DNA from 3 places in the Heyndrickxia sporothermodurans genome. Region 1 is predicted to be linked to each of the others. Evidence: riboswitches for the same ligand, from Rfam matches in the RefSeq annotation. Region 1 holds a riboswitch; each other region holds the start of a gene.
What was found. A riboswitch is a leader RNA that binds a small molecule or an ion and turns the genes downstream of it on or off. The one in region 1 is predicted to bind cyclic di-GMP.

Region 1 (2,273 bases):
ACCTATATGTGCCCTAATCAGAAACGTATTGAATTTCAATATCATTCTGTCCTCACATTAATGGCAGGGAATTTAAGAAAATTCCCGCTAACTACTAAAGTAATATAAGGATTCACCTTTCTCACTATTTGATGCTAGTTATATCCCAGACTCTTTTTTTTCACAAAATCACAAGCGCACTAGATGCTAAAGCGAGTCTGATAAATAAGCGGAGAAAGTTCCCTTAATTAGCATAATAGCACTGAAATTAGCTAAAATAGACGGAAGTTTTCCGGCTATTTACTCAAAAAACATGAAAATAGGTAATTTTTCTTTGCTTAATCGGAAAATTTCCGCTTATATCCCCCAAACCAAACTTTATTCAGCAGTATAACCGGAGAATCTCCGCTTATTTATATATCACTAGTTACTCAATAATGGTTTGCACAAAAAGTTCACATTTTTAAAGTAATTCCCTATTTTATTATTCACATATAACATTTTACCCTGTATAATGTCTTGGTATGGGTAAAATTAACCAAGTAATCCTCTTTTACTTGAGTATAATATCCTATTGGATTGATAGTTATTTAGGTCTACTTATACATCCTATCTCTAAATTAGAAACAGATTTCTAGCTAATACAATTTAATAAAGGATTACCTTATGATAATGGCAAACTTATTGAAAGATAAGGACGCAAAGCTACGGATCTAAGGCTTATAAGCTAGGACCGCCGGGTTACCAAGAAGGATTGGAAATTTGAAATGAGTTTAGAAGTATAGCTATAGCTTCATTTAATTTCATTTTATTAGAAGCTCACCAATCTTTAATTGGTGAGCTTTTTTTCTTGTGTAAAACCTTTATTAAACCTCTATATTTGATGGAAGCGCATGGCTGGTAATGAAAGAGTATAGACCTAGTGATTTGGTAATTATCTGGAGAGATTTAATAAAATAATGAAAGGAATGATTATTTTGAAGAAGTTCTTTAGTTTTGCAAATGTTTCATACAAAGCGCGATTTACGATGGTAAGCGTCATAAGTACATTAGTAGTTGCTATTGTTGTTACAAGCATTAGTTATTTTTCAGACATGAATTTTCTAATGGATAAGTTAGCAACCGATTCGACCAACACGGTAAAGGCTTGGTCAAAAGATTTAAATAATGATGATATTTTATCCTTAATGGAAAGTAAGGATGAGAATAGTGAGATTTCGAAAAGTCTTGTCGAACATTTTGATAAATTAGCAAAATATCAACCTGCAGTGGCCCAAGGGTACATTTTTGGGACTGAGTTGAAAAATGGTACAGATACGAGTGTTGTTTCAGGACCAACCTTTCTTATGGAGGATTTCAAGAAATCCAATCTTAACATCGGAGATATGTATACACAGCCTGAAATCATTGCCAAAGCCATTAAGAAAATGAAAGAGACAAAGTCATTAGTCTCTTCTGAACCCTATAAAGATTCTTTTGGAACATGGATTACGGTGTTAAAACCAATTATGAACGCGCAAGGTGATGTAGTAGCTTATTACGGAGTAGATTTTGAAGCAAAATCTTATATTGAGGGTAAACATCATGAAACGCTGATTATTATTAGTATTTTAATAGGATTATTGATTGTGGCATCAGTGATTCAATACTTTATTATGAACAGAGCATTTAGACCTATCCAGGGCATGATGGTTGGGATTGAAAAGGTATCAAATGGAGATTATTCAGTTAAATTAAAAGAGACGAAAGGTGAGTTTGGTCAATTAGCAGTTAAATTTAATGTGATGGTTGAAACGGTTGGAAAACTCTTAAATTCGGTGAAATCTGCATCTAGTGAGACTACAGATCATGCGAATACTCTTTACTCCTCAGTGGAAGAGTCAGGTAAAACAATTGAACAGATAACAAGTGAAATTACCGAAATGTCGTCGCGTTTTAATACTCAGACGGAGGCAACAGATGAAGTTCTCCAATCTTTACAAGAATTAGCTACTGGTGTTGATTCAGTTGCACGTAATTCAACAGATGTCAGTGAGCTTTCTGTTAAAACGGAAGAGCAAGCTCAAATAGGGAATGAATCAGTCAACAAAGTTAAAGAGCAAATGGCCTATATCAGTAGTTCAACGAAAAATTCGGAAGATAGCATTTTAGCTTTGAAAACACGCTCAGATGAAATCAGTAAGATTGTTCAGTTAATAACCGACGTCGCAGACCAAACTAACTTATTAGCTTTAAATGCTGCCATTGAAGCTGCAAGGGCAGGAGAACAAGGAAAAGGATTCGCAGTAGTAGCT
Region 2 (2,273 bases), on a different contig from region 1:
GTTCTCTGTGGTGTCAGTATGATTAGGTGGCCTATTTTCTTTATTGCTACTTTAATAGGAAAGTTTCCTTCAATTGTTATTTTTACGTTTGCAGGCAGTTTATTCGCTAGCAATAAATTACTCTCAGTCATAATTTATGGGACTTATTTTGTCATTATCGCAATAATCACAACTATTCATATCCAAAAAAGAAAAATACAAATGTGAATGGGGAGGTTCTATGATTGTTGCCTTTCATTGTTTGGCAGCACTAAATATCATTGATGCAGTAATTACGTTTATTGGTCTAAAGTTAGGTATGATAAAAGAGGCAAACCCATTAATGGATTATATATACAATCAACATTCAATCTTGTTTTTAGCAGTGAAACTGTCGTTTTCCTTCATATTATATAGTTTTCTATATGTAAAAAAAGTACCTGCAAAAAACATAGTAAAATACACGGCGTATATGGCCGTTTTGATTTACTCGTTTGTATTTTCACTTCATTTATATTGGATTGTAAAAATATAAAAGCGTCCAACTGAACGCTTTTATTTATTATTATTTAATTTCCATTTATTAAATTCTATAAACTCACGGAACTCATCTTTCGATACACCAGAATTCATTGCTTCACGAACGAGAAGTTCCCAGTCTGAATCAAGTTCGTTTTCATCCGTTTTTTCAATCTCCTCATGTAATAAGGAGTTCACGGAAATTCCTAAAACGGCGGCAATTTTTTCAAGAAATTGAACAGAAGGATTGGATTGGATATTTCGCTCAATGGAGCTTAAATATGATTTCGCAACTCCAGCCTTTTCCGCAAGTTCTGATAAAGATAATTGTTTTTGAAGTCGAAAATTTTTAATACGCTGACCAATCATACACTTCTCACCTTCCTCCGAATTATTATAACATATAGCGAAGGAATTGTTTCATATTTAGAACAAAAAATACGCCTAACATATGAACTATGTACCCATTTTTTAAAATTTAACCTCCAGTTTATTTTTTGAAAAGTATTCTTTAATATCAGAAATACTTATTCCCATATCTATTGCATCCAAAATTAAGTTAACCCATTCTTGATCTAACGACTTTTCATCTACCTTCATTTGATTTTCCATTTTTATCCCCCTAAAATACGATGATAGTATTTAGGTAGTCCAGCCACCATAGTCGGGACACCGGGTTTCGCCTAGTATCCCAATCCTTAGATCTGTGACTTTGCGTCCCTATTTTTCAATAGGTTTGCCCTTTTCTGATGAAAATTACCTTCATTTTTGCTATTACTTATTGTCTATTCCCTACAAACCTGAGTATAAAGGATTAGATAGTTGGATACTCGTGGAATTTGTCGATGTCGAAAATACATTAATTTGCAGCAGATTGAATCAAATCTTGTAGATAATCAAAGAATTTTGTATTTTGATGTAAATTAAAGTCGATTTACTAACTTATTTATGTAACTTGACCGTCAAAGGCTTCTAAAAATAATACTTAAAAGTAATATATTTTGTCGAAAGTCATATATAGATGTAGAAATGTTTTTTTAGGATTATTCTGTTTATTTTTAAAAAAAGCTTTTTGTGAATGATCAAATCATCTGTGGTCTGTGTATTTATTTTGTTTAGTCAACTTAATTAATAAATCGCGTTCTTCTTTAGATAATGGACTCTTCTCAACTGCTTTGGCATTTTCCCTAATTTGTTCCGCGTTGCTGGCACCGGTAATTACGGAAGCAACTGATTCATTAGCTAAATTATACTGCAGAGCAAGTTCTGTCATTTTGCGGTTTCCCAGCAATAATTTATCCTTGATTTCTTGCATTAATTCAACTAATTCCTGATAGGAATAATCCAAATACCCTTTTTCCGAAATCTTTTCTATGCTTCTTTCGCTTAATATCCCTTTCGCAACAGGTCCTCTTGTCACCGCACTAACAGAATGTTCTTTTAAAAGAGGGAGTATGTCCTCTTCTGGACGACGATCTAGCAAACTATACTGGATCATTACGCTTACAATATTCGATTTTTGCACATATTCTCGGATGACATTTGGGCGAATGGAAGAGATTCCATAATATCTAATTAATCCTTCTTTTTTTAGTTCCTCAAAAGCTTCAATTGTTTCATCAATCGGATCTTGAATTGTCCCGCCGTGCAATTGATATAAATCGATATAATCTGTTTGTAGACGGTGAAGACTATTTTTTACCGCTTCTTTAATATAAGCTTTTGAGGGATCCCAATGCCAACTCGTTTTATCATCATTCCAGCGATTACCTACC
Region 3 (2,273 bases), on a different contig from region 1:
CAAACTCAACAACGGTTCCGGAAGAATGTTCAGCAACTTTCGTTAATATTTCATCATAATGGATAAACACATCTTCATATTCCGGATCATTTCCGGAAACTGTATTGTCATAAGAAAGGGACCATTCATCAAAAAGCTCATTAAATTCTCTGCCCAAACTTAATCCCCTCATTTCCTATAAATTAACTATGAATTAACTTTAGCACGGAATAGGTGAAAGTGCAATTACTTGAATAAAAAATGGGCAATATCCATCATAGTGGTCGTTTTCACTTGAACGGGACTTTTGCTTTTTCAAAAAGATTTTTCAAAAGAAAGGATTTGCATTAAAATAGAAAGTGGAGATTGTTTAATAAATACAACTTGAACATTCACATTCTAATTAGAGGTGATATCATGACATTATTGTCTGAAATTCTAAGCTATAACGAGGACTTTGTTTCTCAAAAAAAATATGAAGATTTTTCAACGACGAAATTTCCTGATAAACGATTGGTCATTTTAACTTGCATGGATACAAGACTAGTTGAACTTTTACATAAAGCGACCAATACGAAAAACGGGGATGTAAAAATCGTAAAAAATGCTGGGGCGATCGTCTCTCACCCTTTTGGAAGTATTATGAAAAGTCTATTGATTGCTGTTTATGAACTCCAGGCTGACGAAATATTAGTTATTGGACATCATGATTGTGGAATGAGCGCAATCGAGAGTGCCTCCATGTTAGAAAAGATTAAACAAAGAGGCATTGACGAAAAAACACTGGAAACGATTAAGTATTCTGGGATTAATTTAGATGAATGGTTCCAAGGATTTGATCATGTAGAAGAAAGTGTAGAACATAGTGTTAAAATGATTAAACAACATCCTTTATTATCAAATGACATTCCCGTACACGGTCTAGTTATTGATCCGGAAACAGGAAAATTAGATCTTGTTGTTGATGGATATAAAAACTAACTCTTTCCCTGCCTTGTTCAGGGAACTTCTTTTTAACGTTGCTTATCTTTATAAGCAATTCCTTGCAAAATATATTCAAAATAATGTTTAATATTTGATTTCCGCTTTTTGATGATTTGAAACATATGCAAGAGCTCTAGTAATTGTGTACGACTGAGATGAGTGACCAAAACATTTATAATTGTTTCGGTGTTTACCTCGTGTAATTCCCCCTCTTTAGTTCTAATTTTTAGTCCTGATAATGGGGAAATATACATTTTTAGCAAACCTATTAATTGATTTAAACTAATTCGTACATTCGAGTAATCCGTATGTGTGTCAATGTTAATTGACGGTTTTTGCATTATAATCCCCCCATTCCTAGTGAAATTAATAAGAATAGAAATAAAAAAACTATTCCTAAATGAAGAAATAGTCAAATAAGACATTCAATAAGTATGACTATTCGGTGGCCCGGCGATCATCATTCCTTGGAACCTTAGACCCGTAGCTTTGCGTCCCTCACTTTCGCAAGGTTTGCCATTATCGTAAAATCAGTGTTTTAAAATTTTGCTAATATACATTTTATATCTGTCCTTATCTTTTATCAACAATTATTGCTATTTTTCGACATCTTTTCACGCATTTTTCAAAATTATTTTTCGAATATTTATAAAATTACAACCAGTAGTGGTATTATAGTCTTATATAAACAATAGGAGAGGGACTCGAATGAAAAAAACTGCACAAATTGTTTTAATTTCTATTTCAATCCTATTTTCCGTTGGCCAAGCTGTCATTAAACAAACCTTTCATTTTAGTGACATCATTGACGCTACCATTGCGACAGTTATTGCCTGGTTTGTTGGCTGGCAATATGATAAGCTTCAATACTTTGCAAAGAAAAAAAAAGAAAATGAAGATGGTTATAGAAAATTAATTGATTGGTTACCAAATCCGATTATCATTCATGACAATAAAATTATTATTTACGTAAATGAAGCGGCGATTTCAATGGTAAATGCTAGATCAAAACATCAAATCATCTCAAAATCAATAATCGACTTTATTAGTAAGGAATATACTGATAGGGTTAATGAAAGATTGCATCAAATAAAAAAAGAAAGACAACCACTTCCTAACATTGAATACAAATTGACTCGATTTGATGGGCAATCGATATTTTTTGATGCAACGTCAGTATTATCGCGATATGAAGGAAAAGATGTCATTTTAACGATTGGTAAGGATGTAACAGATCAAAAAAAACAAACCGATTCTCTCCTTCAAAAATCGGAAAAGCTGGCACTTGTTGGACAAATGGCGGCCGGAAT

Region 2: another riboswitch for cyclic di-GMP. It lies ahead of B5V89_RS07680 (anti-repressor SinI family protein); the one in region 1 lies ahead of B5V89_RS00740 (methyl-accepting chemotaxis protein).
Region 3: another riboswitch for cyclic di-GMP. It lies ahead of B5V89_RS14575 (hypothetical protein); the one in region 1 lies ahead of B5V89_RS00740 (methyl-accepting chemotaxis protein).

Annotation. Positions count from the first base shown of each region.
Region 1 covers NZ_NAZB01000004.1:26,522-28,794, forward strand. Annotated here, with positions in the region: cyclic di-GMP riboswitch class I at 644-728, shown strand; gene B5V89_RS00740 (methyl-accepting chemotaxis protein) at 939-2,273, shown strand, end outside.
Region 2 covers NZ_NAZB01000019.1:17,136-19,408, forward strand. Annotated here, with positions in the region: gene B5V89_RS07665 (TVP38/TMEM64 family protein) at 1-207, shown strand, start outside; gene B5V89_RS07670 (DUF5658 family protein) at 221-514, shown strand; gene B5V89_RS07675 (helix-turn-helix domain-containing protein) at 535-867, opposite strand; gene B5V89_RS07680 (anti-repressor SinI family protein) at 970-1,098, opposite strand; cyclic di-GMP riboswitch class I at 1,141-1,249, opposite strand; gene B5V89_RS07685 (aldo/keto reductase) at 1,586-2,273, opposite strand, start outside.
Region 3 covers NZ_NAZB01000034.1:26,195-28,467, forward strand. Annotated here, with positions in the region: gene B5V89_RS14565 (class I SAM-dependent DNA methyltransferase) at 1-157, opposite strand, end outside; gene B5V89_RS14570 (beta-class carbonic anhydrase) at 397-960, shown strand; gene B5V89_RS14575 (hypothetical protein) at 993-1,304, opposite strand; cyclic di-GMP riboswitch class I at 1,405-1,491, opposite strand; gene B5V89_RS14580 (ATP-binding protein) at 1,672-2,273, shown strand, end outside.